Regions from separate parts of the Nonomuraea sp. NPDC048882 genome, predicted to be linked through region 4. Evidence: riboswitches for the same ligand, from Rfam matches in the RefSeq annotation. Region 4 holds a riboswitch; each other region holds the start of a gene.
The links. A riboswitch is a leader RNA that binds a small molecule or an ion and turns the genes downstream of it on or off. The one in region 4 is predicted to bind cyclic di-AMP.
Positions count from the first base shown of each region.

Region 1: another riboswitch for cyclic di-AMP. It lies ahead of AB0C27_RS54065 (C40 family peptidase); the one in region 4 lies ahead of AB0C27_RS25535 (hypothetical protein).
Region 2: another riboswitch for cyclic di-AMP. It lies ahead of AB0C27_RS41085 (hypothetical protein); the one in region 4 lies ahead of AB0C27_RS25535 (hypothetical protein).
Region 3: another riboswitch for cyclic di-AMP. It lies ahead of AB0C27_RS10865 (CHAP domain-containing protein); the one in region 4 lies ahead of AB0C27_RS25535 (hypothetical protein).

Region 1 is NZ_JBEZGB010000034.1:6,420-13,665, forward strand. It holds gene AB0C27_RS54060 (amino-acid N-acetyltransferase) at 1-332, opposite strand, end outside; cyclic di-AMP (ydaO/yuaA leader) riboswitch at 613-762, shown strand; gene AB0C27_RS54065 (C40 family peptidase) at 858-1,811, shown strand; gene AB0C27_RS54070 (LuxR C-terminal-related transcriptional regulator) at 1,858-2,070, opposite strand; gene lysX (bifunctional lysylphosphatidylglycerol synthetase/lysine--tRNA ligase LysX) at 3,024-4,505, opposite strand; gene AB0C27_RS54080 (hypothetical protein) at 4,654-5,127, shown strand; gene AB0C27_RS54085 (type III pantothenate kinase) at 5,188-5,970, opposite strand; gene AB0C27_RS54090 (L-aspartate oxidase) at 5,974-7,246, opposite strand, start outside.
Region 2 is NZ_JBEZGB010000014.1:270,340-277,585, forward strand. It holds gene AB0C27_RS41055 (ribose-5-phosphate isomerase) at 1-168, shown strand, start outside; gene AB0C27_RS41060 (hypothetical protein) at 221-367, opposite strand; gene AB0C27_RS41065 (GNAT family N-acetyltransferase) at 398-1,627, opposite strand; gene AB0C27_RS41070 (PP2C family protein-serine/threonine phosphatase) at 1,746-2,861, shown strand; gene AB0C27_RS41075 (response regulator transcription factor) at 3,006-3,605, opposite strand; gene AB0C27_RS41080 (site-2 protease family protein) at 3,758-5,062, shown strand; gene AB0C27_RS41085 (hypothetical protein) at 5,131-6,087, opposite strand; cyclic di-AMP (ydaO/yuaA leader) riboswitch at 6,093-6,234, opposite strand; gene galT (galactose-1-phosphate uridylyltransferase) at 6,303-7,246, opposite strand, start outside.
Region 3 is NZ_JBEZGB010000003.1:163,334-170,579, forward strand. It holds gene AB0C27_RS10860 (hypothetical protein) at 1-309, shown strand, start outside; gene AB0C27_RS10865 (CHAP domain-containing protein) at 700-1,401, opposite strand; cyclic di-AMP (ydaO/yuaA leader) riboswitch at 1,414-1,550, opposite strand; gene AB0C27_RS10870 (Gfo/Idh/MocA family oxidoreductase) at 1,667-2,620, opposite strand; gene AB0C27_RS10875 (aldo/keto reductase) at 2,718-3,539, opposite strand; gene AB0C27_RS10880 (hypothetical protein) at 3,638-4,582, shown strand; gene AB0C27_RS10885 (DUF6716 putative glycosyltransferase) at 4,585-5,823, shown strand; gene AB0C27_RS10890 (polysialyltransferase family glycosyltransferase) at 5,846-7,090, opposite strand; gene AB0C27_RS10895 (glycosyltransferase family 2 protein) at 7,087-7,246, opposite strand, start outside.
Region 4 is NZ_JBEZGB010000007.1:153,540-160,785, forward strand. It holds gene AB0C27_RS25490 (DUF885 domain-containing protein) at 1-45, opposite strand, end outside; gene AB0C27_RS25495 (DUF4032 domain-containing protein) at 68-1,291, shown strand; gene AB0C27_RS25500 (NAD(P)H-binding protein) at 1,321-1,923, opposite strand; gene AB0C27_RS25505 (helix-turn-helix domain-containing protein) at 1,978-2,328, shown strand; gene AB0C27_RS25510 (roadblock/LC7 domain-containing protein) at 2,468-2,845, shown strand; gene AB0C27_RS25515 (hypothetical protein) at 2,849-3,649, shown strand; gene AB0C27_RS25520 (roadblock/LC7 domain-containing protein) at 3,679-4,053, shown strand; gene AB0C27_RS25525 (hypothetical protein) at 4,088-4,459, shown strand; gene AB0C27_RS25530 (alpha/beta fold hydrolase) at 4,505-5,350, opposite strand; gene AB0C27_RS25535 (hypothetical protein) at 5,403-5,969, opposite strand; cyclic di-AMP (ydaO/yuaA leader) riboswitch at 6,154-6,286, opposite strand; gene AB0C27_RS25540 (DUF5302 domain-containing protein) at 6,452-6,652, opposite strand; gene AB0C27_RS25545 (rod shape-determining protein) at 6,891-7,246, shown strand, end outside.

The sequences.
Region 1 (7,246 bases), on a different contig from region 4:
CCCAGATCCGTCGCCTGCTGTATCAGCGCCGAGACGATCCGATGGCCGACGCCCATGCCCCGGCACTCGGGATCCACGGCCACGGTGCGGACCTCCGCGAGGTCCTCCCACAGCACGTGGAGCGCGCCGCAGCCGACTACCTGCCCGCCCCGCTCGGCCACCCAGAACTCCTGCACGTCTTCGTACAGGGTCACTGTGGCCTTCTCCAGGAGCCGCGGGCCCGCGCCCGCGTAGGTGTCCACTAGCCTCCTGACCGTGCGCACATCCGGCGTGCGGGCACGCCGGACCACCACCGCGGTCTCGGGCATCGTCAGTTCGGCCACCTGCTCCATGGCTCTCCAGAGTACAGATGTCATTACGGCTCGGCCCTAACTGCCATGTCCCGGCCCATCCTGTTACATGACCCGGTCATATGGGCGCGTCCCTGGCGCCGACCTCGCGGCTGCGGCGGAAGCAAGGGCAAAGGGGACATAAAGTCGCTTCTGTACGAGTGACCACGAGATCACCTTGTGACCCTTCGGTTGTGAAACCTCTACAGACTCGGCAGTTCTGGTTGAGCACGAACCCGGAGTGCATTAGTGTCCTGCGACGATGTCCCCCACGTGTCACAACGTGAGGGACACGCCCAATTCCCGTGAGGGAAGCCGGGGACCCGCCGGTGACGACCCCCATCGTCACCACTGGGGTGAATCCGAATCGTTCGGTAGGGCTGCTCCGGCCCGAACCCGTCAGCTAACCCGGTAGGCGTCCATGAGAGGAGCTCGTTGGTGAAGCGCACGCACGACGGTGGGGGGAAGACGGCGGGCAAGCACGCCCGCCCTCCGGAACGACCTCGGCGGCCACACCGCTTCGGTGTGGTGAGTCTCACGATCGCCGCGGTCCTCCTCGCGATCCCCGTCGCCTCGGCGTCCGCCGATCCCAAGCCCTCGCTCAAGGAGCTGGCCAAGCGGGTCGAGAAGATGCACACCGAGATCGAGACGCTGAGCGAGCAGTACAACGGCCAGCGGGAGAAGCTCAAGACCGCCAAGAAGGCCGCAGAGGCCGCGAAGAAGACCCTGGCCACCAGTGAGGCCGATCTCGCCGCCAAGCGGGCCAAGGCCGCCATGCTCGCCGAGAACGCCTACATCACGGGCGGCCTGGGCCGGGTGCTGGCGTTCACCACCTCCAAGGACCCCGACACCTTCCTCGACCGCGCCGCCACCACGTACGTGCTGGAGCAGCAGCAGGGCGAGGCGGTCAACCAGGTCACCAAGGCCAGGGCGGCCGCCGAGCGGGCCAGGGCCGGCGCCAAGGCGCGCATCGACGAGGTCGAGCAGCTCGTCAACGAGCTGGGCGGCAAGCGCGACAAGATCACCAAGCTGGTCACCAAGGTCGAGAGCAACCTGTTCAGCCGGGCGCTGGGCGAGGCCGGGCGGCCCGGCACCCGCGCGACCCGCGTCGACCTGCCGATCGTCGGCGCCGGCAAGGCCGCCCAGGCCGCGCGCTGGGCGCTCACACAGCAGCTCAAGCCGTACGTCTGGGGCGCCGAGGGGCCGAGCTCCTTCGACTGCTCCGGTCTGGTCATGGCCGCCTACCAGAGGGTGGGCATCTCACTGCCCCACTACACCGGCAGCCAGTGGACGGCGGGCCGGCACATCCCGCGCGAGCAGATGCGGCCGGGCGACCTGGTGTTCTTCTACAGCGACCTGCACCACGTCGGCATCTATCTCGGCGGCGGCATGATGGTGCACGCGCCGCGGACCGGTGACGTGGTGCGCATCGCCTCGATCGCCAACCGGCCGTTCGCCGGCGCCGTACGCATCGCCGACTGAGCCCCTGCCCACGGCTCGCCGGCGCTGTCGCCAGACGTGCCCGCCGCTAGATCAGCTGGCGGCGGGCCGCCCAGGCCACGGCCTCGATCGCCGTGGCCACGCCGATGCGGTCGCAGATGCCGCGCAATCGCCGACGTACGGTACGACCGCTGATGTCCAGACGTCTTCCCACCCGGTCAACCGTGACTCCCTTGGCCAGCTCCGACAGCAACGCAAGATCGGCATGACTCAGCTCGACGCCTTCAGTGAGCACATCCATCGGGAGCCCTCCCCCCCAACAGCTGAACTTGGGCCTCTCAAGTGGGCCGAAGTCGCTCCTCGCAGACGTTAAACGCATCCTGGAAAGGTCGTCAAGCATGACAATCCGAGCTCTTGACGAGCGCTATTGACATGATCCGATATATATGACGCACTCGCGATATGTCGCTAATGATCGTCGGGCGATACGCGAAGTCATCGAGCCTTCCGCGCAGGCCGGATCCGCAATGACGAACGCGGTGGACGTGCTGGGTTTTGATCCATTCGACGGCGAATTTCTGCGTGATCCTTATCCCCGTCATCGCGGTCTTCGCGCCTGGACCGCTTTGTTCCGCACGCGCGTCTGATCACTCGCAGCCACCACGCACGTCCTCCGCACCCTGCCGCTCCGCGATCCGCGCTGCGGTCGCGGCACCGCGCCCATGGCCGGCACAGGCCCAGGTCAGCAGGCCGGGCCGCTCGTACGGACGGACCGGCAGGAGCGCACCTGGCCACGCGCCCTGGCGATCAGGGCGTCACTTTCCGCAGGTGCCGGCGTCCGAGCCCGCGCCTGGAGGTGATCACCGGCGACCTGCTCGCCGCTCCGCCCGGCGAGCCCGCTCTCGGGTCCGCTCCGGCGTGGCCACTTCCGGACACGACGATCAGCGAACCGCTCGGAGCGCCTGCGGAGGATCACGAACGGAGCCGCGGCCGTAGTGAGATCCTGGCGCGCGCCTTGACCCGATGCTTACAGCGGCGCTCGGGCCGGGAACCGGGCGGGCCGGAAGGGAGTTTCACGACTACGCCGTGAGGAGAGTGCGGGAGCTGAGAGCCCGAGTCGGCCTCATCGGCGACGGCTGAGGCCAGGCGCACCCCGGCGCACCGGGGCGGGACCGGTGCGCACCCGGGCGGGGCCGGTTCGATCCCGGGCAAGGCCCGGCGCGGCCCGACGGGGCCGCGCCGGGTGACCGTGACTCAGTGGGTGGGCTTGACCAGCGGGAACAGGATCGTCTCGCGAATGTTCCTGCCGGTGAACGCCATGATCATCCGGTCGATGCCGGCGCCCATGCCCCCTGTGGGCGGCATGGCGTATTCGAGCGCCTGCAAGAAGTCCTCGTCGACCTGCATGGCCTCGGGGTCGCCCCCGGCCGCCAGCAGCGACTGCTCCACCAGCCGGCGCCGCTGCTCGATCGGGTCGTTGAGCTCGGAGTAGGCGGTGCCCAGCTCGGTGCCGAAGCCGATCAGGTCCCACTTCTCGGTCAGCAGCGGGTCGTCGCGGTGGTTGCGGGCCAGCGGGGACGTCTCCAGCGGATAGTCCATCACGAACGTGGGCTGGACCAGCGTGTGCTCGACCAGCGCCTCGAACAGCTCCTGCACGATCTTGCCCGAGCCCCACTTCGGGTCCCAGTGGATCTCGCGCCGGTCGGCCAGCTTGCGCAGCTCCTCCAGGGTGGTGGAGGTGGTGATCTCCTCGCCCACGGCCTGCGACACCGCGCCGTAGAGGGTGATGCGCGGCCACTCGGGCAGGCCGAGGTCGATCTCCTTGCCGTCGTGGACGACCACCGTGGTGTCCAGGGCGGCCACCACGGCCTTCTGGTACATCCGCTGGGTGAGGTCGGCCATGTCGTTGTAGTCGAGGTAGGTGCCGTACGCCTCGATCATGGTGAACTCGGGGTTGTGCGTCGAGTCGGCGCCTTCGTTGCGGAAGTTGCGGTTGATCTCGAAGACCTTCTCGATGCCGCCCACCACGAGCCGCTTGAGGTAGAGCTCGATCGCGATGCGAAGGTAGAGCTCCATGTCGTAGGCGTTGATGTGGGTCTTGAACGGCCGGGCCGTCGCGCCGCCGTGGATCGGCTGCAGCATCGGCGTCTCGACCTCCAGATAGCCCTCTTCGTGCCAGAAGTCGCGCACCGCGCGCACCGTGGCGCTGCGTACCCGCGCCATCGTCCTGGCCTCGTCGTTGACGATGAGGTCGACGTAGCGCTGACGCACCCGCGCCTCGGGGTCGGTGAGGCCGACGTGCTTCTCCGGCAGCGGGCGCAGGCACTTGGAGGTGATCTGCCAGCTCTCGGCCAGGATCGACAGCTCGCCCCTGCGCGAGGTGATGACCTCGCCGCTGACGCCCACGTGGTCGCCCAGGTCGACGTCACGCTTCCAGGCGGCCAGGGACTCCTCGCCGACCTTGTCGAGCGAGATCATCACCTGGAGGTCGGCGCTGCCGTCGCGAAGCGTGGCGAAGCAGAGCTTGCCGCCCACACGGTTGAGCATGACGCGCCCCGCGACGGCGACCCGGTCGCCGGTCGCGGTGTCGGGCTCAAGGCCCTCGTATTTCTCCCTGACCTCGGCGTTGGTCGCCGTACGTGGGAAGTTCACCGGGTAAGGATCGACGCCCTCGCTGCGAAGGCGGTCGAGCTTCTCCCTCCGGATGCGCATCTGCTCGGGAAGTTCGTCGCTCACAACATCAAAGGGTAGGGGATATGGCGAACTGCAAGGGCTCGTCGGTCTGCTGCAGACTTTCTGCAAGGCCCCGCGCCTATCAATGTCTCACGAGCTCGAAGGGGGGTGCCGGCAAAGAGCCGGCCCGAGGGGAGCTCAAGGAGACGAGATGTTCAAGAAGATCGCGACCGGCCTCGCCGCCGTCGCCGCGACCAGCGCTCTGGCCCTGGCGCTTCCCGCCGCCGCCTACGCGAGCACGCCCGACGACCACTCCGAGTACTGGGGCCCCGTCTACGCCAAGCACTTCAAGGCCAAGGCGCAGGGCTGGGTGGGCGTCGACTGGGACCACGACGGCGAGTCCAACGAGGTCACGGTCAGAGGCCGGCTTTGGGACCTGGACAACCGCACCTACCGCGCCGGCGGCAAGTGCGCGTTCGTGAAGTTCGAGGCCAGCGACTTCGACCACGACTGGTCGCCGGTCTACTACAAGAAGTACTGCGGCTACCCGGGCTCGAAGTGGTTCCAGTTCCAGGAGCACGACGTCTTCAGCCTGCGGGCGAAGGTCTGCCAGATCGGCCCCCACAGCAACTTCCCCGTCAAGTGCGGCCACTGGCAGTACATCTACACCGCCGAGAGCGAGTGACGGGTGAAAGCGCGAGCGGCCCCCCACCCGAGCGGGGGGCCGCTCGTCGTGTGCCGGAGCTCAGGCGGTGTTGCGATGGTAGACGAGCCGCAGCCCGATGAGGGTCAGCCACGGCTCGTGCACGTCGATCGAACGTGACTCGCCCACGACCAGCGCCGCGTGCCCGCCGGTGGCGACGACCGTCACCTCGTCGGGGTCGTCGGCCAGTTCGGCCGTCATGCGCTCGACGATGCCGTCCACCTGGCCGGCGAAGCCGTAGATGATCCCGGCCTGCAGCGCCTCGACCGTGTTCTTGGCGATCACCGAGCGCGGCCTGACCAGCTCGACCTTGTGCAGTTGGGCTCCGGCGGCGGCCAGGGCGTCCACCGAGATCTCGATGCCGGGGGCGGTGACCGCGCCGACGTATTCGCCCTTGGCGGAGACGGCGTCGAACGAGGTCGCGGTGCCGAAGTCGACGATGACGCAGGGGCCGCCGTACTGGTCGATGGCGGCCAGCGCGTTCACGATGCGGTCGCTGCCGACCTCTTTGGGGTTGTCCATCCGTACGGGCACCCCGGTGCGGATGCCCGGCTCCACGATCACGGCGGTCACGTCGCCGTAGTAACGGCGGCACATCTCACGCATCTCGTTGAGCACGCTCGGCACCGTGGAGCAGATGGCGATGCCGTCGATGTCGGCCCCCTTGAGCAGCGGCGACTGGCTCAGCAGCCCCTGGAGGACGACGGCGATCTCGTCGGCGGTACGGCGGGCGTCGGTGGCCAGCCTCCAGTGCTCGATGACGTCCTCGCCCTCGAACAACCCCAGCACCGTGTGCGTGTTGCCGACGTCGATCGTGAGCAGCATTCATTACCCCCGCAGATCCAGAGCGATGTCAAGGGCCGGCGCTGAGTGCGTCAGGGCTCCCACCGCAAGGTAGTCAACGCCAGTTTCCGCCACATCACGGGCCGATTCCAAGGTCAATCCCCCGCTCGCCTCAAGAGCAACCCTATTTTTCGCCCGATTTTTCACGATATGTACGGCACGCGCGGTGTCCTCGACCGTGAAGTTGTCCAGCAGGATCAGCTCAGCCCCTTCGTCGAGCACGGGGTCGAGCTGGTCGAGCCGGTCGATCTCCACCTCGATCGGCAGGTCGGGGTAGCGCTCCCTGACCGCCCTGAACGCCTCGGCCACCCCGCCCGCGGCCACGACGTGGTTGTCCTTGATCAGAGCGGCGTCCGACAGCGACATCCGGTGGTTCACGCCGCCGCCGCTGCGTACCGCGTACTTCTCCAATGCCCGCAGGCCGGGCAGGGTCTTGCGGCTGTCGCGCACCCGCGCGCCCGTGCCGCCGACGGCCTCGGCCCAGCGCGCGGTCAGCGTGGCCACTCCCGACAGGTGGGTGAGCAGGTTGAGCGCGGTGCGCTCGGCCGTCAGCAGGGCGCGTACGGGGCCCTCGACGGTCATCAGCACGTCCCCGGCCCGCACCCGCTCGCCGTCCTTGGCACCGCGCTCGGCGCGGGCGGCCCCGAGCCGGACGAACACCGCCTCCGCCACCGCCAGCCCGGCCACCACACCGTCCCTGCGGGCCACCACGTCGGCCACCGCGCGCTGCCCCTCGGGGATCGTGGCCAGGCTCGTCACATCGCCCGCATCCTGCAGATCCTCGGCCAACGCGCGGTCGATCAGCGCGTCCACCTCGGCCGGGTCCAGCCCGGCCGCCGTGAGCTCCTGCGCCAGGCGCGGCGTCATCGCGTCCCCATGCGGCGTGTACGTCATGCGGAGGCCCTCCTTCGTCAGGGTCACGTCGAGGTGGCCCAGCCATTCGTCGTCGTCGCGGGTGTCGTGGTCCTCGCGCCAGTGTGAGCCGCGCGTCTCCAGCCTGGCGGCCGCCGCGCCCGTGAGCACGGTGGCGACGGTGAGCAGGTTCGTGGCCTCCCACGCCTCGGTGCAGGCGGCCACCTCGACCGGGGTCCAGCGGGCGTCCCGCAGCGCACCGGCGGTGGCGACCAGCGACTCGCGGCTGCGCAGCACGCTCGCGCCGGTGCTCATGTGGGCCTGGATCCTCGCCCTGACCCGCGGGTCCACCAGCCCTTCCGCGGCCGTGCCCGGCACCGGCTCCCCCGGCGCGGGCCGCCGCGCG
Region 2 (7,246 bases), on a different contig from region 4:
AACGCCAACGTCGTCAGCGTCGGCGCCCGCATGCACTCCACCGAGGAGGCCACCCGGTTCGTGGAGGTCTTCCTGGCCACGTCGTTCTCCGGCAGCGAGCGTCACAGCAGGCGCATCGCGCAACTGGCCGCCTACGAGACGATCGGCCAGCTTCCCTCGCTTCCCTAGCGAGAGCGCCCAGAGCGGGGCGGCCACCACATGAGCGGCCGTCCCCGCCTGTCTAGCCCTTGCGCTTGGAGTCGCGCCTGGGCATCTCGTCGCGCAGGGGCCGCCGGTCGGCGGCCTCCTGCTGCTCTTTCGACGGCTTGGAGACATCGCGGGCACGCATGGCCACGACGGCCGTGATCTGCAGGCTTTGCAACGCCATGCCGTCGAGCCTACGTCACCGCCCGCGACGTCAGAAGGTCAGTCCCGCCCAGGGTTTCGGGCTCCACGCCATGGCGGTGGCGAGCCGGCGTACGGCGCCCGCCGAGTGCTCGCGCAGCAGGCCCGCGTCGAACTGCTGGCCGAGCAGGCCGTCTCCGAGGTACGCCGAGCCCAGCGCGACCACCGGCAGCGTCACGTCCGGCTCATCCTCGACCGGCACGCACTCGGCGCCCGAGGAGCCGGCAGTGAGACGCCAGCGCCGGGCGTTCCACGGGCACACCTCGTCCTCGACCTCGATCACCAGGTCGACCGGCGTGCTGTAGGAGCGCGCGGACAGCGCGGGGCCGACCTCGACCAGGCGTACGTAGAGCTCGTCCGTCCAGCTCGCGCGCAGTTGCCGGGAGTCGGCGAGCAGCGCGATGAGCGGGTCGTCGACCGGTCGGCCGCCGGACTGCACCTTGGCGACCAGGTCGCGGTCCAGGACGCTGCGCCAGAGCAGGGCGTAGGCGGCGGGGTCGGTCGCCTCCAGCTCCTGGAGCTTCACGGTGCCGTTCGGGATGCCGTTGTCGTCCCAGGCGGACTTGACGCGGAACAGCGCGTAGCCGCGCACGCCCCGGTCGTCCTCGGCCAGAATCGAGCGCCACGGGCCCGCGCCCTGCTGGTCGGCCTCCTCGTCGGCCAGCAGGCTGTCCCAGAAGTGGCTGTTGCGCTCGTACCGGCCGGGGCGCCGCGGGACGACGGAGGCGAACAGTTTCTCCAGCTCGGACCGTACGTCGGCGGGCTTGACCACCCTGAGCCTGAGCGACGGGTCGGAAGGGGCGCCGGGGACGAACGCCGACTTATGGGTGTCGATCTGGAAGAACAGCTCGCTGGAGGCCCTGCCGTAGCCGTACCGGCCGTAGATGAGCGACTCGGAGGCGTAGAGGGCGGCCACGAACTCGCCGCGCGCCCGGATGTCGTCGAGCTGCCTGCGCATCATCGAGGACAGCACGCCGCGGCGGCGATGCGAGGGAAGCACGCTGACCGCGGTCACCCCCGCCACGGGCAGCTGTTCGCCGGGAACGGTCATCGTGAAGCTGTAGATGCCGGTGACACCGACGATCTGATCGCCGTCGAAGACGGCCAGCGTACGGTCGAACTCGGTCTCGGCCTTCCACCGCTCGGTCTGTGCGGGGTGTGGCGTCCAGCCGAACCCCTCCTCGAGCACCCGGGTGTAGGCCGGCCACTCTGACTCGTCAATCGGACGGATCGGATACGTCATCCGTCCAAGGTAGGAGCGGGCAAAGGGGGACGGCCACCCAATATCCGTGCTTAATGATCAAGGCGTTGGTCAAGTGGGCTGCCCAAACACGGGTCAGACCGATACAGTCAGGCGCATCATGAGTTCCCGACCAGCGCCGCTGATCCCGCCACGGGTCCGTGCGGCCCTGATACGGGTGCCCTTCCTGGTGCCTGTCGTCCGGTTCGTCCGGAGGGTGCTGCTGGCCCGCGACCGCAACCTGCTCATCACCCTGATCGTGCTCGCGCTCGTCATCGGGGTCCTCGCGGCCGAGGTCTCGACCGAGTGGTTCTCGCCCGCCCTGCTCATCCTGGTCACCCTCATCGGCGGGCTCCAGCTCCGGCTGGGCAGCCTGGTGAAGCTGCTCGTCGGGGTGGGGGCGGCGCTCGGCTACATCGCGGTCAACCTGGGCGCGGGCCGGGTCGGTCTCGGGCTCACCGTGACGATCGTGTTCACCACCGTGCTCGCCGTGCTGATGGCCCGCACCAGGGGCAAGCTGGGCGTGCAGGGGCTGCGCGGCGACGCGATGCTGCTGGAGCTGCGCGACCGGCTCAGGAGCCAGGGCGAGCTGCCCCAGCTGCCGAAGGACTGGGGCGGCAAGGTCGTGCTCAAGCAGGCGGGCGGCTCGTCGTTCGGCGGCGACTTCCTGGTCTCCATGCGCGACGGCAACTCCGTCGAGATCGCGCTGGTCGACGTCTCGGGCAAGGGCGTCGACGCGGGCACGAGAGCGCTGCTGCTGTCCGGCACGTTCGGCGGGCTGCTCGGCTCGGTCGAGGACTTTTTGCCCGCGTGCAACGCCTACCTGCACAGGCAGCGCGGCGACGAGGGCTTCGTGACCGCGGTGCACGTACGCCTCGACCTCGACACCGGCGACTACACGATCACCTCGGCCGGGCATCCGCCGGTGGTCAAGTTCGACGCGGGCACGGGCAACTGGCAGGTCGCCACGGCCAAGGGCGTGGTGCTCGGCGTGGTGCCCGACCTGCACTGCGAGCCCGACAGCGGCACCCTGCGCCGGGGCGACGCGCTGCTGCTCTACACCGACGGGCTGATCGAGCAGCCCGGGCGCGACATCGACGCCGGGCTCGACCGGCTGCTCGGCGAGGCCGAGCGGCTGCTGCCCTCGGGCTTCCGCGACGGCGCCAGGGCGCTGGTCAACGCCATGGCCTCGGGGCACAACGACGACTGCGCGCTGGTGCTCATCTGGCGTCCCTGAGCCGCCGACCCATGACCTTTTACACGGTGCGGTCGTGACGGCGTTCACTGGCAGCGGGTGCGTGCGGCTGGCAGGCTCTACGTGTTCGGGTCCCGGCGGAGCGGCGCGGCTCCACCGGGTCCCGTCACAGGCTTGAGCTCCCGTCTACAGCCAGCCGGAGTCGCTGGCGATGCGTACCGCGTCGAGCCGGTTTCGTGCTCCCGTCTTGCACATGATGCGCGACAGATGATTGCGTACGGTCCCCACCGACAGGAACAGCTCGTCGGCGATCTCCGTCGAACGAGCCCCGCCCGCGGCGGCCCGCAGCACGTCGAGCTCCCGCCGGGTCAGCGGGTTGGTCGCGCACTGGAGGGCGGCCACGGCGAGCTCGGCCTCGATGGCCCGCCGCCCGGCCGCCACCTGCCGGATGCCCTCGGCCAGCCGCTCAGGCGGCACACACAGGCTCATGAAGCCCAATGCGGCGCCGGCCAGGGCCTCACGCACCTGCGCGGGATTGGGCGCGGCCGACAGCAGCAGCACCCCGCACCCCGGCACCTGCTCGGCCAGCGAATCCGCCGCCGCGGGCTCCCCGGGCAGGTCGAGATCGACCACGGCCACGTCGGCCGCGGCGGCCCGCGCCGCGCTCACCACCTCCCGAGCGTGCCCGGCCTCGGCGACGACCCGCAGGCCAGGCTCGGCCGCCAGGGTGACGAGCAGGCCACGGCGCACCAAGGGCAGGTGCTCGGCGATCAGTATGCGGATCAAGACGTCCCCCTCCGTCGTCTCCCAGCGTGATCGCTTGATCGCGCACTGTCAATGCCCGTCGGAACCGGTAAGCCGTACGGTGTGACGAGTTCGACTACTCTGGGGCTGTCGGACCCTTCGTCTGTCCTGTCGTCTGCCGGGAGCACACCTCGATGAACTGGCTCTACGTCGTGGGGATCATCCTCTTCCTCCTCGGGCTGATGGTCTCCATCGCGCTGCACGAGCTCGGCCACCTGGTGCCGGCCAAGATCTTCGGCGTGAGGGTGACCCAGTACATGGTGGGTTTCGGCTCCACGGCGTGGTCGCGGCGCAAGGGCGAGACCGAATACGGCATCAAGTGGATCCCGTTCGGCGGCTACATCCGCATGATCGGCATGCTCCCGCCGCGCCCCGGCGACGAGCCGGGCAAGCTCAGGAGCACCGCCACAGGCCCTTGGCAGGGCCTGATCGAGTCGGCCCGCGACGCCGCGCAGGAAGAGGTGCGGCCGGGCGACGAAGACCGCGTCTTCTACCGCAAGAAGTGGTGGCAGAAGGTCATCATCATGTCCGGCGGCCCGGCCATGAACTTCGTGCTCGCGTTCGTCTTCTTCAGCATCCTGCTGGTCGGCATCGGCCTGCCCGCCTGGGCCCCGGTCGTCTCGCCCGAGACCCACACCTGTGTGATCCCGATCTCCGAGCAGCGCGCCCAGTGCGCGCCCGGCGACAAGCTGACGCCCGCCGCCCAGGCCGGCATGAAGCCCGGTGACCGCATGGTCTCCTTCGACGGCCAGAAGATCGGCTCCTGGGACGACGCCACCCGCCTGATCCGCTCCCACGGCCCCGGCCCGGTGCAGCTCGGCATCGAGCGCGACGGCAAGCCGATGACGCTCAGCGTCACGCTCATCGCGCAGGACCGGCCCAACCTCGAAGACCCCGAGAAGATCGACAAGAACGTCGGCTTCCTCGGCGTGCTGCCCACCGAGGTCATGGAGAAGCAGAGCCTCGGCCAGGTCGTCGGCTACATGGGCGAGCTGACCGCCCGGGTGGCGGGCTCGCTGCTCAACCTGCCGGAGAAGATGGTCGGCGTCTGGCACGCGGCCTTCTCCGGCGACGAGCGCGACCCCGAGGGCCCGGTGGGCGTGGTCGGCGCGGGCCGCATGGGCGGCGAGATCCTCGCCTCCGACCTGTCCACCGAGAAGAAGATCGCCATCTTCGTCAACCTGCTGGCCGGCTTCAACCTGGCGATCGGCATGTTCAACCTCATCCCGCTGCTGCCGCTCGACGGCGGTCACGTCGCCGGGGGCCTGTGGGAGGGCATCAAGCGGGCGTACGCCAAGGTCATGAAGCGGCCGGAGCCGGCCTACGTCGACATCGCCAAGGTGCTGCCGCTGACGTACGCGCTCGCGATCGTGATGATGATCATGGCAGGTCTGCTCGTCTACGCCGACCTGGTCAACCCGCTCACGCTGACCAACTGACGCCCCCTGAACATGACGCGGGGCCCGTGCCGTCTCCTCGGCAGGGGCCCCGTTCGGCTTTCTCGGCGTCAGTTCATCGAGATGTGCACGTGGTCGAAGTGGTTCTCGGTGATGCTGCCGCGGTTCGACATCGTCCGCCAGCCCGACCCGTGGTTGATCCGCTGCTTCCAGATCACGTACTTGACGCCCAGCTTGCCCTTGTTCGCCAGCGCCCAGTCCGCCAGCCGGTCGCCGAGGACGTTGTTGGCCGCCGACGGCATCGAGCCGCCCGTGCTCATCATGAAGTCGCAGGCCCGGCCCAGCGGGTGCTCGCCGCTCGCGCCCGCGCGGAAGCAGCCCACGGAGAACGGCAGCGCGAAGTTCTTGGCCACCTGGGCCTTCATCAGCCGTGTCCGCGGGGTGATGTGGTCGGGGCCTGACGGCAGCTGCGGTGCCCACGAACCGTCGGAGTTGCGGCCCGTCGCGAACGGCACCAGGTCCTTGAGCTTGTCCTCGATGTCGTCGATGACCTTCTCGGCGTCGTCGCGCTGACTGTCCACCTCGGCCGCGTCGGCCTTGATCCTGGTCGTCAGGGCGGCGGCCTCCTTGCTGGCCTTCTCCTTGTCGTCCTTGGCCTTGGCCACGCTCTGCACGACCGCCTGCTGCTCAGCCGTCAGCTGTTCGAGCAGGGCGGCGCTGCTGCCGCGCTCGGGGGTCATGAGGAAGGGGAGCGAAGGATCGGCGTTCTGGTAACGCAGGCGGGCGATCTCGGCGACCCGCTGCTCGGCCGTGGCCAGCGCCTGCTCGGCGGTGGCCAGCCTGGCCTTGGCCGCCTCGGCGGCCTGCTGGGCCTTGGCCAGCTCGACGCGCTTGAGGTTGTACTTCTCGATGAGCTTGTCGACCTTGGTGTTGAGCTGTTTGAGCTGCGCCCGGAGCTTCGCCTCCGAGGGTTTGGGGGCCGCGGACGCCGGTATCGCCGGAAGGACGGCGACGGCGGCGGCGGTGATCAGACCGATGGCAAGAGTCGCGGGGGACGAAGCCGCCACGTAGGTGTTCCTCTCCCTCTGCCGGCCGGGTTAGCTGACGGGTTCGGGCATGGGAGTGCGCCCTACCACAGAAGCGGATTCACCCCAGGTGCGGTTTCGGGTCCCCGGCTCCCGGGCCACGCGCCCGGGATTAGGCAAGCGACGGCTGTTATGGCCGGTGCTTATGGGGATATTAGTGGTAGATCCCGAGTCATGCGACCTTAAGTGGAAATCAATTAGTGATCTACTTGTGATCGAAGCATGCGCGCCGCCTCCTCCGGCAGCACGTCGTTAACGAAGGCGCCCATCGCCGACTCCGAGCCGGCCAGGAACTTCAGCTTGTTCGGCGCCCGCCGGATGCTGAACAGCTCCAGGTGCAGGTAGGCCAGCTCCCTGTCCTGGCGTACGGGCGCCTGATGCCAGGCCGAGATGTACGGCATCACCACGCCGAACAGCCCGTCGAAGGCCCGCAGCACCGAGGTGTAGAGGGGGGCGAACGCCGCCCGCTCCTCCTCCGTGAGCGCCGCCAGGTCCGGCACCTGCCGGTGCGGATACACGTGCACCTCGAACGGCCAGCGCGCGGCGGCCGGCACGAACGCCGTCCACAACTCGTTGGCGGCCACCACCCGCGTCCCCGCCGCCCGCTCGGTGGCCAGCACGTCGGCGAACAGGTTGCCCGGCCCCCGATGGCGGGCAGCCGCGCCGAGCTGCAGCTTGGTCTTGGGCGTGACGTACGGGTAGGCGTAGATCTGGCCGTGCGGATGGGCGAGCGTGATGCCGATCTCCTCGCCCCGGTTCTCGAAGCAGAAGACCTGCTCCACGCCCTCGATCCCGGAGAGCTCGGCCGTACGGTCGGCCCACGCCTCCATGACCAGCTCCACCTGGGCGTCGGAGAGCCTGGAGAAGGAGGAGGAGTGGTCGGAGGTGAAGCACACCACCTCACACCTCCCCACGCCCGGACGGACCTCACTCAGCCCGCCCACCTCCTGATAAGTCCCGAAATTTGTGGAGAAAGAGGGAAAGCGGTTCTCGAACACCACCACGTCGTAGTCGTAGGCCGGGATCTCCGTCGACCGCTCGTCCGACGACGGGCACAGCGGGCACTCCGACGTGCCGCCGGTCGGCAGGAACGTACGCGTCTGCCGGTGCCCCGCGACCGCGATCCACTCCTCGGTCAGCG
Region 3 (7,246 bases), on a different contig from region 4:
TTCTGGGCTTATGACGTGGCGCTCGCGGTTCTCTTCATCGAAGCCGCCCGAGTCGGGGCGGAGGAGCCGGTGGACCTTCGGCCCTCGTGGTGGCCGGAGTTGGAGCAGGATCTCCGCACGCACGCGTTGGCCGGCAGCAGTTCCGCGGTCCTGCTGGACGATTTCAGCGAGGATCGGCGGCAGGTGCTCCTGCGCTGCGTCGTGGAGGCGGCTCGACGGATCGAGGCTCGCGGTGGCGTACCTCTCGCTCCGGCTGGGCGGCATTGGTACTACGGAACGCCGGCGGGGCGGATCGTGCAGGGTGGATAGGCGTGGCTGTGAAGCGTGCGTCGCGGATGGACATGGCTGCGTAGGTGCTGGTCACGGGCGTTCGTTGATACCGCCTCGCGTGTATGGGCCGATTGTTGGTCCATCTTTACTGAGAGAACGCTCGCTCGCGAACCGCCCTCTGACGACGCTCGAACGTGTCCGGTAACCAGGGCCGGGGGTTCGACGGCGAGCGGAGCGAGCGGGGGGTTTGGGGGATCGAAAGGGGGCGGCAGCCCCCTTGGGGAGCGCTGTCTGGAGTCTCGTGGCGCGAAGCGCCCCCTTGGGGAAGGCCTTGCAGTTTTCCCCGGGAGCCCCCCGAGCGGGGCCCGTACCTCCGGAAAGGCGCGAGCGCGCGCCCCCTCGTGGGGCGCGCGCTCGTGGGTGGGTTTGTCAGGCGGCGTAGTCCGGGTAGCCGTAGCCGACGACCTGCGACTTCGGACGGACGCGCTCCTCGACCCGGCCGTTGCCGGTGTTGCCTTCGATCGTGGAGATGGTGCCGTTCTGGTTGTCCTTCAGGACGAAGCCGACGTGCTGGATGTCGCTGAGGGACTTGCCGCCCTTCCAGGAGAAGAAGACCACGGCGCCGGGCTTGGCGACGTCGCCGAAGCGGTGGTTGGCCCGGAACCACTTGGCGTGGGCGACGGTGTAGGCATCCCAGCCGACCTGCGGGCGGGCGCCGGTCTGCTCGCCGACCCAGGAGACGAACATCGAGCACCAGGCGGCGTTCAGGTACGCGTTGCGGTTGCCGCCGTCGCGGGCCACGGTTTCGGCGGCGCGCTTCGAGTTGGCGTACCACTGCTGGTACTTGGTGCCGCCGCCGGAGGCGTTCTCGGAGGTGCCGATCTGGGCCTTGGCCACGGACAGGACCTGGTCGGCCGTGACGTTGACCTTGGTCTCTTCGCTCCTGTCACCGGCCTTGTGGGCGGCGGTGGCGGAGTCCGGGTGCCTGGCGGCGGTGGCCGCGGCTACTCCGGTCGCGGTGTCGGCGTTGGCCGCGAGAGGGGCGCCGAGGGCGGAGGCCAGGATGGCTCCGCCCAGGAGGGCGCGGGTGATGCCGGTTTTGGGCGCAGCAGTAAGACGGTACTTGGCCATCGAGGGGGTTACTCCTTGCTTCCATGCCGCTTACCGGGTTAGCTGACGGGTTCGGGCGTGGAAGCTGCCCTACGGCACCGGAGTGCCGATTCACCCCAAGGACATGGGTCCCCGGTTCCGTACGAAGACGGATTCAGCGGTCACAGGACGATCCTGTGATCTTTCGTGCGATGGTCAGACATAGCCGGACAAACCGGGCGTATGCCTCAAGGTGCCTCATAAGGTAATACATGAGGCAAGAGGATTACAAATCCATAAAGCGCAGTCAGGTGAGTTGTCTGCGCGCGTCGGCCAGAAGTCCCATCATGGCAAGGGATTCGTCAAGCGGCATGATCGAGGATTCGGTCCTGCCTTCGGCCGTGGCGGCACGGACTTCGCGAAGCTCCCCGGCGTATCCGTTGTCCGCCGGATCGAGAACGTGCTCTTCCGGCTCCATGGAGGGCCCGGTGAGGAGGATCCGCTTCGGCGCCCAGAACGGCGCCGGGATGTCCGCCCGCATCTGAGTACCCACAACACTGGCCATGTTCGGGTAATTCCCCAGCAACGAGGCCGCCACGAGAGCGTGCCGTCCGCCGGGGTAGAGCAACGTGCCGGCCGCCTCCGCGTCCACCCCGGTCGGGGCCAGGGAGCCGGTGAAGCTCAGGCCCGAGGGCGTGCCGAGGAGCAGCTGAGCCAGGCTGAACGGGTAGATCCCCAGGTCGAGCAGGGCGCCGCCGCCCAGCTCCGGCGCCCACAGGCGATGCGCGGGATCGTACGGGGCGGCGAAGCCGAAGGTGGCCTGCACCGAGCGGAGCTCGCCGAAGCGCGGATCGGCCGCGATCTGCTGGATGAGGGGGTTGAACCGCATCCACATCGCTTCCATCAGGAACACGCCCGCCTCGCGCGCCAGCCGCACCATCTTCTCGGCGTCGTCCACGGTGGCCGCCAGCGGCTTCTCGCAGAGCACGGCCTTACCGGCGGCGATGGCGGCCTCGGCCACCTGGAGGTGCTGGGCGTGCGGGGTGGCCACGTAGACGGCGTCGATCGCCGGATCGGCGCACAGTTGCTCGTAGGAGCCGTAGGCCGACTCCGCCTCCAGCGTCGAGGCCAGAGCCTGCGCTCTGGCCAGATCTCGTGAGCCGACGGCGCCCACCCGCATGCCCGGTTCGGCGGCTATGGCCGCCCCCACCGTACGCGCGATGCCGCCGGTCGCCGCTATTCCCCAGGTGAATTCTCGCACGCCGCAGATCGTACAGGAAAGGTAAAAATATGGTTATGTGGGGATAAATCGGGACACCCCGAAAACCTCTCCCGTCACAAAGGCGGTGAACCGCCCGTCACGCCACGTTGAACGTGTCAGGATCCGGCCCGATGCGCTGCCCCCTGTTCATCGCCCCGATGGCCGCCATCGTCTCCGGGTCGAGAATGAAGTCGAACACGTCGATGTTCTCCTTGATCCGCGCCGGCGTGACCGACTTCGGGATGACCACGTTTCCGAGCTGCAGGTGCCACCGCAGCACGATCTGCGCCGGCGTCCTGCCGCACTTGTCCGACAGCATCGTCAGCGCCGGATCGGTGAGCAGCCCCTTGCCCTGCCCGAGCGGGCTCCACGCCTCCGTGAGGATGCCGTTGGCCTCGTGGAAGGCGCGCAGCTCCCGCTGCTGCAGGTACGGGTGCAGCTCGATCTGATTGATGGCCGGCGTGATGTCGGTCTCGTCCATGAGCCGGGTGAGCGTGGCGACGGTGAAGTTCGACACGCCGATGGCCCTGACGCGCCCGTCGCGGTAGATCCGCTCCAGAGCCTTCCACGCCTGGACGTACTTGTCCTGCCGCGGCACCGGCCAGTGGATGAGGTAGAGGTCGATGTGATCGAGCCCCAGCCGGGTCAGGCTCTCGTCGAAGGCGGCCTCGGCGCGGTCGTGGTCGCCGTTCCACAGCTTGGTGGTGACGAACACCTTCTCGCGCGGCAGCCCGCTCGCGCGGACGGCCCGGCCCACTCCTTCCTCGTTGCCGTAGGCGGCGGCCGTGTCGATGTGGCGGTAGCCGGTCTGGAGCGCGATGGCGACCGCCTGCTCGGCCTCGTCGGCCGGCACCTGGAAGACGCCGTACCCGAGCTGCGGGATCTGCACGCCGTCCGTGTTGAGCAAGAGCGAGTTCATACTCTCCATTGTTCATACCGCGTTCCTGCGGGCTTAAGGCGGTGGGGCTAGCTTGAAGCGGTCGTGAACGGCCCATCACCCCGCTGGGAGGGCAAGGAGTGGTCGAACAGGCGTCGGCCTGGGTGGAGTCCCCGCTCCAGATGCTGTGCGCCGTCGAGGCCCACCACGCCGGGCTGCTCGGCCCCGCGACGGCCGTCGTGCCCCGCGCGGGCCTGCGGCCGCTGAAGGCCACGCGGCGTGAGCTGCGCGCGCTGGGGCTGCCCGACGGCCTCGAACTGGCCGAGCCGCGCGAGCGCATGCCGAGACGCGTGCAGGCGGTCGGGGACGCCTTCTCCGGACGGGTGCAACTGCGCTGGCTCGCCTCCGGCCCTGGCCGCATCGTCATCGTGGATGACGGCCTGGCCACGCTGCGGCTGCTGGAGCTGCTGGCGGCGGGCCCGCACCGGCCGCTGCTGCGCGCCCGCGCCCGTTCCACGAATGTGCGCGCCCTGCTCGGGCTGGCCGCCGCGGTGCGGCTGCGGCTGAGCGAGGTGGCGGTGTTCACCGCGCTGCCCGTGGACGAACGGCTCGAAGCGGCCGTCCGCCGCGCCGGTGTCGATCTCGTGCGCCACGACTTCGCCTGGCTGCGTGCCCAGCCGCCGAGCGCCGAAGGACCGGCCGAGCGCACGGTCGTGCTCGGCACCTCGCTGGTCCGCAACGGCCTCGTGCACCGCGACCACTACCTGCGCTGGCTGACCGACCTGGCCACCCGCGAGCCCCTGGCCTACTACCCGCACCGCCGCGAGGACCCCGTGGACGTCGCGCTGATCCGGGAGCGTCCCGGCATCACCGTCCACGACGCCGGCGCGCCGGCCGAGCTGACGCTGCGCGGCCTGGACCCCGGCCAGCGCGTGCTCAGCCTGCCCTCGACCGCGATCACTTCGCTGCGGGTGCTGCTCAGCCCGCGCGGCGTCGCCGTCGAGCCCGTGGACGTACCCGATGACTGGTGGACCAGCAGGGCGGCTCCCGCCCTGCGCTCGCATTTGACAGGAGTGTCCGGTTGAGAGTGCTGGCGGTCGCCGACTCCGACTCGTATCTGAAATGGGCGGCCTGCCTGCTCGGTGACCTGCCCGAGGGCTGCGTGACGGAGCTGGTCGTGGTGCGCACGCCGATCGCGCCCTCGCCCGAGCAGATCGCCGCGGCCGTGCGCGGCACGCGGGGCGAGGGGCGGAGCGGCAGGCGGGGAGGCGGGCCGGACGAGGGGCCGGACGAGGGGCCGGACGAGGGGCAGGGCGGCGGGCGGCCGCCGGTGTTGTCGGCGCGCTCCGTGCGGCGGCTGGCCGAGCGCACCAGGCCCGACGTGATCCTCGTCGCCTGTACGGGCCCGGTGGTCGACGTGCTGGTGGCCGAGGTGCTCGGCGGGCTGCGCCCGCGGCCGGTGTTCGTCAGCGGTCTGCCCGGCATCTCGGTGCCCGCCACCGAGAAGGCGTGGCTGTTCCGCAGCGGCTGTGACCTGTTCGTGGTGCACAGCGAGCGGGAGGTGGCCGAGTTCGCCGCGATCGCCGGCCGGCTCGGCGGGGGAGGGGCGGTGGGGCTGGCCCGGCTGCCGTTCCTGCGTCCCGAGGCGGGCACGGGCAGCGGGAACCGGGTGGTGTTCGCCACCCAGGCCAAGGTGCCGCGCGAGCGGGAGCGGCGCGAGCGGATCCTGCTGTCGCTGGCCGAGCTGGCCGAACACCGGCCCGACCTCGACGTGGTGGTCAAGCTGCGCGCGCTGGAGGGCGAGCGGCAGACGCACAACGAGCGCCACCACTACCAGCGGCTGTGGCGGGAGATGGGCGAGCCGGGCCGGCTGACGTTCGCCGCCGGGTCCATGCAGGAGCAACTGGAACGGGCGGCCGGGTTCGTCACGGTGAGCTCGACGGCGGCGCTGGAGGCCATCGCCATGGGCGTGCCGTCGCTGGTGCTGCGCGACTTCGGCGTGAGCGCCGAGATGATCAACCTGGTGTTCGAGGGCAGCGACCTGCTGGGCACGATGGAGGAGCTGGCCAAGGGCGACTTCCGCGCGGCCTCGCCCGCCTGGTGCGCGGCCAACTACTTCCATCCGGCCGAGCGTGACTCCTGGACGGGGCTGCTGGCCGGGCTGGTCGCCGGGCCGCGGACGCCCGCCAGGTCGCTGCTCGACGGCCCCGGGCACGCGGCGGCCCGGCGCCGGGCCCGGCTCCGGGTGGAGGTGCCCCCGAAGATGTTGCGGGCCGGCTACCGGGCCAAGCGCCGGATGCGCCGCTACCTCAAAGCGCTGACCTGAGCCGTACGCCAGAGCGACGGCCTCAAAGCGCTGACCTGAGCTTCCTGCGGATCCTGGTGAACGCGCTGGGCCTGGCCGCGTCGGCGAGGCCCAGCATCTCCAGCCGCCTGCGCTTGAAGTAGCGCGGATCGAACGCGATGCCGTCGGGCCGCAGGTCGGGGTAGGCGTCGGCCTGCATGCAGTAGCCCACCGCGCGCAGCAGCGTGGGCAGGTCCGGCTCGGGCGGCCGCTCGATGTGGCCCTCGGCCGACAGCCTGGGCAGCAGGGCGTCCACGATGGTGGCCGGGATCCGGTTGCTGTTCTCGTACGGGGTCAGCCGCCGCAGCACCGTTTCGGTCCCGTACGAGGCCACCGGCAGCCCGAAGTAGCGCCAGGCCGTCACCAGCCCCGTGGAGAAGCAGCCCACGACCAGCTCGGGCCGCAGCGCGGCGAAGCACACCTCGGCCGGCACGCTCTCCTGGGCCACCGTCAGCCGCACGTCCAGCGGTTTCGCGGCGGCCCGCAGTAACTGGGCGTGGCGGCGGCCGGCGGCCGGGTGCGGCTTGAAGACGACGTCGGTGTGGCCGCGCGCGACCAGGGCCTTGAGCATGGTCTCGTGCAGGCCGGCCTCCTCCTCGGGCGTGAGGAGGTCCAGCGCCGACAGGTACTGGCCGAGGATCATCGCCGGCCCGGACACTCCGGATATTTCCGAAATCTCCGACACTTCGCGCACGACTGACAGGAAGCGCTCGCCGGGCAGGATCTCGGGGGCGACGCCGTACTCGCTGAGCAGCAGCGGTTCGAGCCCCGGCACCAGGTCCAGGTGGATCAGCCGGTCGATGCGCCGGAAGATCTCGGCGGGCAGCGGATCGCGCGTCGGGCCGTAGCTCATCAGCCCGTCGGAGTAGACCGAGATCGGGCAGTCGCGCACCAGCCCCGCGATCGTCCGCGCCGGCGGCACCGCGATCGACTCCAGCACCAGCTCCTCGACGCCGTCGAGCCCCCAGTGGGAGCGGATCAGCCGCTCCGTCATCGGCACCTCGATCACCCGAGCCCGCCAGTCCGACGGATGCAGCGGCGCGATGAGCTCGTTCCAGGAACGCACCTCGTCGAAGCGCGAGCGCAGCGCGGCGAAGCCGGGCGCCTGGTCGGCCGGCATGGCCACCTCGGGGACGGCCGCGTTGTTCGACACGATCAGGACCCGGCGGCCCGTGCCGAACCGGCCGTCGTCGATGGCGGCCGCCAGCGACATCACCCCGAACAGCGTCGAGGCGTAGAAGACCTTCACGACGTCTCCTCCCGGTCACGGCGGACCCGGACGTGCGGGCTGGGGGGCAGATCGGGCACCAGGGCGCGCAGCGCGGCCTCGCGCTCGACGGACATCCGCGCCACAGACTCCGCCACCAGCTCAGGCGGCAGCGCCCGCACCATCTGCGCGCCGCGC
Region 4 (7,246 bases):
GGCGACGGGATTGTGAGAAAAGTACCACTTGAGAAACTCGTCCACTGATGCACCTTATCCTGTGGAAATGCCCCTGCAGATCACCGGCGCGCTAGGCGACCCTGACCTGATCCGCCTCCCGTGGGAGGTCCCGCTCGCAGACTGGCCGCAACGCCATCTGGTCGATCTGCCGCGCGGCATCTCGCGGCACGTGGTGCGCTTCGCCCGGCTGTCCGGCAAGGTGTACGCGATCAAGGAGATCAGCGAACGCTACGCCAAGCGCGAATACCAGCTCCTGTGGGACCTGGCCAGGCTCGACGCCCCCTCGGTCGAGCCGGTCGCGTACGTCACCGGCCGTGAGGAGGGGCTGGACGCCGCCCTGATCACCCGGCACCTGCAGTACTCGCTCCCCTACCGCGCCGTCATGTCCGGCACCCTGCGCCCCGACACGCTGACCCGGCTGCTGGACGCGCTCGCCGTGCTGCTGGTGCGGCTGCATCTCAACGGCTTCTACTGGGGCGACTGCTCGCTGTCCAACACGCTGTTCCGGCGCGACGCGGGGGCGTTCGCGGCCTATCTGGTGGACGCCGAGACCGGCGAGATGCATCCCATGATCAGCGAGGGGCAGCGGTTGGGCGACATCGACACCGCGCACACCAACATCTTCGGCGAGATGCTCGACCTGGAGGCCGGCGGGCTGCTGCACCCGTCGATCGACCCGATGGAGACCGCCGAGGACATCGTGGCCCGCTACCACCGCCTGTGGAACGAGATCAACGAGAGCGAGATCATCGAGGAGGTGGACTGGCACCGCGTGGAGCAGCGCATCAGGCGGCTCAACCTGCTCGGCTTCGACGTGGCCGAGATGATGGTGCGGCGCAAGGTCGGCACCGGGCGGCTGATCGTCCGGCCCAAGGTCGTGGACGCCGGCCACCACCAGCGGCGGCTGCTCCGGCTGACCGGGCTCGACGTCGAGGAGAACCAGGCGCGGCGGCTGCTCAACGACCTCGACGGCTTCCGGGTGGCGAAGGGGCTGCGGCACGAGGACGAGGCCATCGTGGCGCACCGGTGGCTGGCGGAGGTGTTCCAGCCGACGGTCGAGGCCATCCCCATGGAGCTGCGCGGGAAGCTGGAGCCCGCGCAGCTCTTCCACGAGTTGCTGGACCATCGCTGGTACCTGTCGGAGCAGGAGGGCGCCGACGTCGGGCTGCCCGCCGCGGTGAAGTCGTACGTGGACAACGTGCTGGTGCACAAGCCCGACGAGCAGGCGCTGCTGCCCGACGACCCCGGCGAGGAACTCGCCGGTCAGTAGGCCAGTCAGTAGGCCCGCCAGTAGGCCGGTCAGTAGGCCACGGTGATGCGGCGGCGCGGGTTGGCGTTCCGCTCCACCTCTTCGGCGATGGCGACGGCGAAGTCCTCGGCCGAGATGTGACTGTTGCCCTCGTCATCGCTCAGAAGCTCGTCGCCACCGACCCGGAAGGTCCCCGTACGCTCTCCCGGGGCGATGACGGCGGGCGGGCAGACGAAGGTCCAGTCGAGGTCGTCCACCTCCCGATACATGCGCAGGGCGGAGCGCGCGGCCAGCGACTCCTTCTTGTACTCCTCGGGGAATTCGGGCGTGTCGACCAGGTCGAGGCCGGGGGCCACCTGGAGGCTGCCGGCCCCGCCGATGGCGATCACGCGGCTCACCCCGGCCGCGCGCAGGCCGTCGAGCAGGGCCCGGTTGGCGTCGAGGAAGGGCTGCTCGGGCTCGTCCACGTCGCGCGCGGGACCGATGGCGGAGATGACCGCGTCGTAGCCCTTGGCCAGGGTGGCGGTGTCGTGGATGTCGCCCTTGACGGGGCCGCGGCGGCTGAGGCCGGTGACCTCGTGGCCGCGGTCGCTGAGTTCGGCGGCGATGCGCTGCCCGACCATGCCGGTCGCGCCAAAGAGAAGGATCTTCATGCGACCAAGAGTATCCATCGGATACTGGTTACTTCATCGTGCTATAAGTACCTTATGGATACCGGCGATGTCTTCGACCCGAACTGTCCGACCAGGGTGGTTCTGGACAGGATCGGCGACAAGTGGTCGGCGCTGGTGCTGCTCTGCCTCGTCGGCGGCCCGATGCGCTTCACCAAGCTCAGGGAGCGCATCGGCGGGGTCACGCCGAAGGTGCTCACCCAGACGTTGCGGGCCATGGAGCAGGACGGGCTGGTGACGCGCGAGGTGTTCGCGGAGGTGCCGCCGCGGGTGGAGTACGCGCTCACGGACCTCGGACACTCGCTGCACGGCCCGATGGCGGCGGTGGCCACGTGGGCCGAGCAGAATGTCGGCCAAATTCTCCGAAGCCGTGAGATGCATTCATAAATCGTAGAGTTATCCGTACTGGTGGTGTTTTTCTTACCCGTAGCCATATAAAAGCCCAACACCACCATTCCTCCGCCGCGAGCGGATGACGCCGGGCCCTTACGCTTGCCTCCGTTCCATGAAAGGCGAGGGAGGTCCCGTGCTCGGAGTCGACACCTGCCTGGCAGAGGTCATGTCCATACCGGGGGCGCTGGACGCCATGCTGGTCGACCACACCAGCGGGATGGCGGTGGCCTTCAGCAGCGCGTCCGGGGTGGACGCCGACCGGTCGGCGGCGGCGCTCACCGAGGCGCTGCGGGCGACCACCGACGGGCTGGCCCGCACGTGCCCCGGCGACGTCGTGCGCATCGACGACATGCTCGTCACCACGGACAAGGGTCACCATCTGCTGCGGCTGCTGGAGACCGTGTTCGAGGGGCCGCTGGTCATCTACGTACGCCTGGACCGGGAACGTTCCAACTTGGCCCTGGCCAGGCACCGCCTGCAGAACATCTCCAGCGCCCTGACGACGAAGTGACCCATGACCAGGCTGGACACCCTCCTGGCCGGCCTGGCCCGCGAGCGCTCCACGGGTGCGCTCCGGGTCGGCCGGAGCGGCACGATCTTCCTCGCGGACGGGCGCGTGACGTACATGGAGTGCGCCCAGGCGCCCAGCGTCGAGCGGCTGCTGGCCGCCAGGGGCCTGATGAGCGAGGCGGCGCTGCGCCGGCTGCGGGACGACGGCGGCTGCGCGCGGCTGATCGAGGAGGGGCCACTCACGGCGGGCGAACTGCAGTACGCGGTGCTCGGCGGGGTGCTGGACGCGGCCTTCTTCCTGCTGCCGGTCAGCGGGGCGCGGCCGAAGTTCCGGCCGGGCGAGCGGCACTGGCTGGGCGGGCAGTGGTTCTTCGACGTCTCGGGGCTGGTGCGCGAGTGCGCGCGGCGGCGGGCGCACCTGGCCCAGATCTGGCCGTCGGCCGAGGTGGACACGCTTCCGGTACGCCCGCTGGCGCGGCTGCCCGGGCAGGGCGTGACGCTGAGCCGGGTGCAGTGGGAGGTCGTCGTCCGGGCCGATCACAAGGCGACGCCGCTGGAGCTGGCCAAGCAGATCGGGCGGCCGGCATACCCGGTGCTGCTGGCCGTCAGGAGGCTGGCCGCCTCGGGCCTGCTCGCCGAGCCGGAGCCCGCCGGCCTGCCCAAACGCGGCCAGCACGCGGCGGCGGGGAGACCGCCGCACGATCCCGGGGCGGCCCCCCAGCCGCTGGGGCCGCCCGTCACGGGCGATCCGACCGATCTGGCGCTGCTGATGCGGCTGAAGAAGGCGCTGGAGGAGCTGTCGTGAGGTTCCCCTCACTCAGGAGGAGGCCACCGGTGGAGCTACGACAAGAGGTGCTGGAGGAGATGACGCTCCTCCGCGGACGTACGCCGGACGTGGCCGGCAGCGTCGCCTGCACGGTGGACGGCCTGCCGATCGCCTGCGACCTGGAGAGCCGTACCGCCGAGCAGATCGCGGCGCTGTCGGCGGCGCTGCTCGCGATGAGCAGGCGGATGCTGGTCATCACCGGCCAGGGGGCCCTGGAGGAGACGCTCATCTCCGGCACCGCCGGCTTCGTGGCCTTCTACGCCGCCGGCCCCACCATCGTCCTCACGGTCCTGGCCGGACCCGGCGCGAACGTCGGGCTGCTGCGGCTGGAGGGCAGGAAGACGGCCGCCGCGGTGGCCGCCGTCGCAGCACGCAAGCACTGAGCGGAACCCGTTCAGAGACAAGAGAGGAAGAAGCATGGCCGGAATTGACGTCTCTCTCAAAGAGATGATGAGCATCGACGGCACGATCGGCGCGGCCATCGTCGATCACGGCAGCGGCATGGCGCTGGGCACGCTCGGCGGCTCCAAGGACCTCGACCTCCAGATCGCCGCGGCCGGCAACACCGAGGTGGTCAAGGCCAAACTCCGCACGATGGACTCGCTCGGGCTCAAGGAGAGCATCGAGGACATCCTGATCTCGCTGAGCACCCAGTACCACATCATCCGCCCGATCACCGGGCGCGGCGGCAAGGGGCTGTTCCTCTACCTCGCGCTCGACCGATCGCGCGCCAACCTGGCGCTGGCCCGGCACCAGTTGCGGGGCATCGAGGAGAAGCTGGAGATCTGACAGCGCCGTGGCCCGCGCGCGCGGCGCGGGCCACCGCTCGCCGCCTCAGGCGGAGGTCAGTTTGGTGATCTCGGCGGTGAAGGCGGGCCAGAGCTCGCGCGGCAGGTCGTGCCCCATGCCGGGGTAGGTCACCAGCCGCGCTCCCGGGACGGCCGCCGCCGTCGCCCGGCCGCCGGCCACGGGGACGAGCGGGTCGGCCTCGCCGTGCAGCACCAGCGTCGGCACGCGCACCCCCTTCAGCCCCTCCGTACGGTCGCCCGACGCCATGATGGCGGCGAACTGCCTGGCCGTGCCCGCCGGGTCGAAGCTGCGGTCGAAGGAACGCCCGGCCATCTCCATGATCCGCTCGCGGTCCAGCTCGTAGCCGGGCGAGCCGATGACCGCCCACCGCTCCACCGCCTGCTCCAGCGCCGACTCGCGGTCGGCGGGCGGGCGACCCATGAGCGCCGCGGAGGCGGCCTCGGTGGGAGGGGCGACGGACGGGGCGGGGGTGGACATGATCGAGGTGAGGGTCAGCACCCGCTCGGGGTGGCGGATGGTCAGCGCCTGGGCGATCATGCCGCCCATCGAGGCCCCCACCACGTGGGCGGACGGCCAGCCGAGCACGTCCATGAGGGCCGCGGCGTCGTCGGCCATGTCGTCCAGCAGGTAGGGGGCGGGCGATCCCGCCGCCGGTACGCCCGCGTCGTGGAAGTGGGTGGACAGCCCCACGTCGCGGTTGTCGTACCGGACGACGTGGTGCCCCTGCTCCGCGAGGAGCTCACAGAGCCCTTCGTCCCATTGGATCAGCTGGGCGCCGAGGCCCATGATGAGGAGCAGGGGCCGGCCCTGCGGTGAGCCGAAGCTCTCGTAGGCGATGTCGATGCCGTTCGCGGCTGCGCGGTTGGTCACGAAGACCAGAATGACATTCTGGTCTTGACTCTGCAAAGGCGGACGTCCTGCGTCAGCTCTGGGCCTCGTCCTGCGGCGGGGTGGCCGGGTTGCGGTCACGCTCGGCCCACGCGCGGGTCGAGAACGGGACCGGGTAGTTCTTCTTGCCCAGGCCGTCGCCCCACTTGGTGATGACGTAGTCGATCTCGATGTGGCCCTGGCCGCCGACGCCGTCCACGCCCAGTGTGCTGGAGTTGAACCGGCCGCCGGTCAGCTCGGCGAACGTCTTGGCGTCGAGGTCGAGCATGATGCCGCGGTTGGAGGGCTCACCGGGGCCGCGGTCGCCCACGAAGAAGGGCATCTTCTTGCCCTTATACATCACGTACCCCTCGGTCATGAGGGGCCAGCTGGGGCTGGCGGCCAGCCCCTTCTGCATGGGCTTGCCACTGGCGGGCAGGCCGGTGTCGCCGGCGCGGCCCGAGGCGTCGTCCCAGAAGTACGAGGCCGTGGTGGAGCCCTTGAGCAGGACCTTCTCGTCCGTGCCGGTGGCGGCGTGAGCGGCCGGGCCGGCGATGGTCAGCGTGCCGATGGCGATTGCGGTAAGGAGGGTGAGGGAACGCAGGCCAGAACGGGCAGACATGAAAAGGTAAACCCTTCGCGAGGGGACAAGGGAGTTTGCGCCCATGGGGGAATGGCGCGTAGCGGAAAATTCACCTGACGTCGCTACGCGATGCGCAAAATGACGAGCCTTTGGAGAAGGGGGCCGCTCTAGTAGGCGGCCGGCACGCGGTCCGGGGGTGTGACACGCTGATGCATGGGGTGATCGGTCCTCTCCATCACGCCTACCGGGTTAGCTGACGGGTTCGGGCGTGGAGATGCCCTACCGGCGTGTGGCCGGATTCACCCCATGAGGTGGGTCCCCGGTTCCCTGGGTTCGGGATTCGGCGCCAGTCGGCAGTCTCTTTGGGTAAGGACTAGGTCACCGGCTGGTAATGGCCGTTACTCTAACTATGGAAACGGACATACGCAAACGTTTCGCCACGAACAGGTCGAAAGATCTACCTTCGTCCGGGAATGAAGAAGGGGGCACGGGCATGCCGTACCCCCTCGGATTTCTCAGCCTCAGCCGCCGCTCTTGCGCCTGAACGATCTCTTACTCGCAGCCGGACCGTGCGCCCCGTGGATCTTCGAAGGGTCGACGCCCCTGCCACCCGCGCCCGAGCCCGCGGCCTGGCTGCGCTTGCGCTCCAGTGCCTCACGGAACTTGCGCTTCATCTCGTCCTCGGGAGTTTCGCTGACTTCCGGCTCCGGTGTATCCGCCATGAGGACCTCCAAGGTGTTGGGGACACTGACAGCTTCGCATGACACCGCTTACGACGCGAAACCGGCCTCGACCTTGCCCTGCGGCACGGGAGGCGGCCGCAGCCGCCTGTTCGGCGGCGCCACCAGCGCGATCATGGCCCCGGCGCTTCGCGGTCGTAGGCGAGCACGGTTTCAGGGTAAAGGGGTTCCTTTGCGTTCCTGGTGTTGCTTTGGAGCGGTCCAGGAAAGGGATACGCCAATGAGACTCCTCGGTCGTGACCTCGCAATGGATCTGGGAGCCGCGAGCACGCGGATCTACGCCAGGCGCAAGGGCATCGTGCTCGACGAGCCCTCCGCCGTCATGTGTGACGGCCGGACGGGCAAGGTCATCGGGTACGGCGTGGAAGCCGCCGCACTGGGCGGGGGCGGGCGTACGTGCTGGCCGGTCAGCGGCGGGCTGCCCGCCGACACCGAGCTGGCCCGGCGCATGATCCGGCACTTCCTGCGCAAGGTGCACTGGCATCCGTACGCCCGCCCGCGCGTGGTCATGGCGCTGCCCGCCGACTCCACCCCGATCGACCGGGCGGCGCTGCGTGACATCGCCTACGAGGCGGA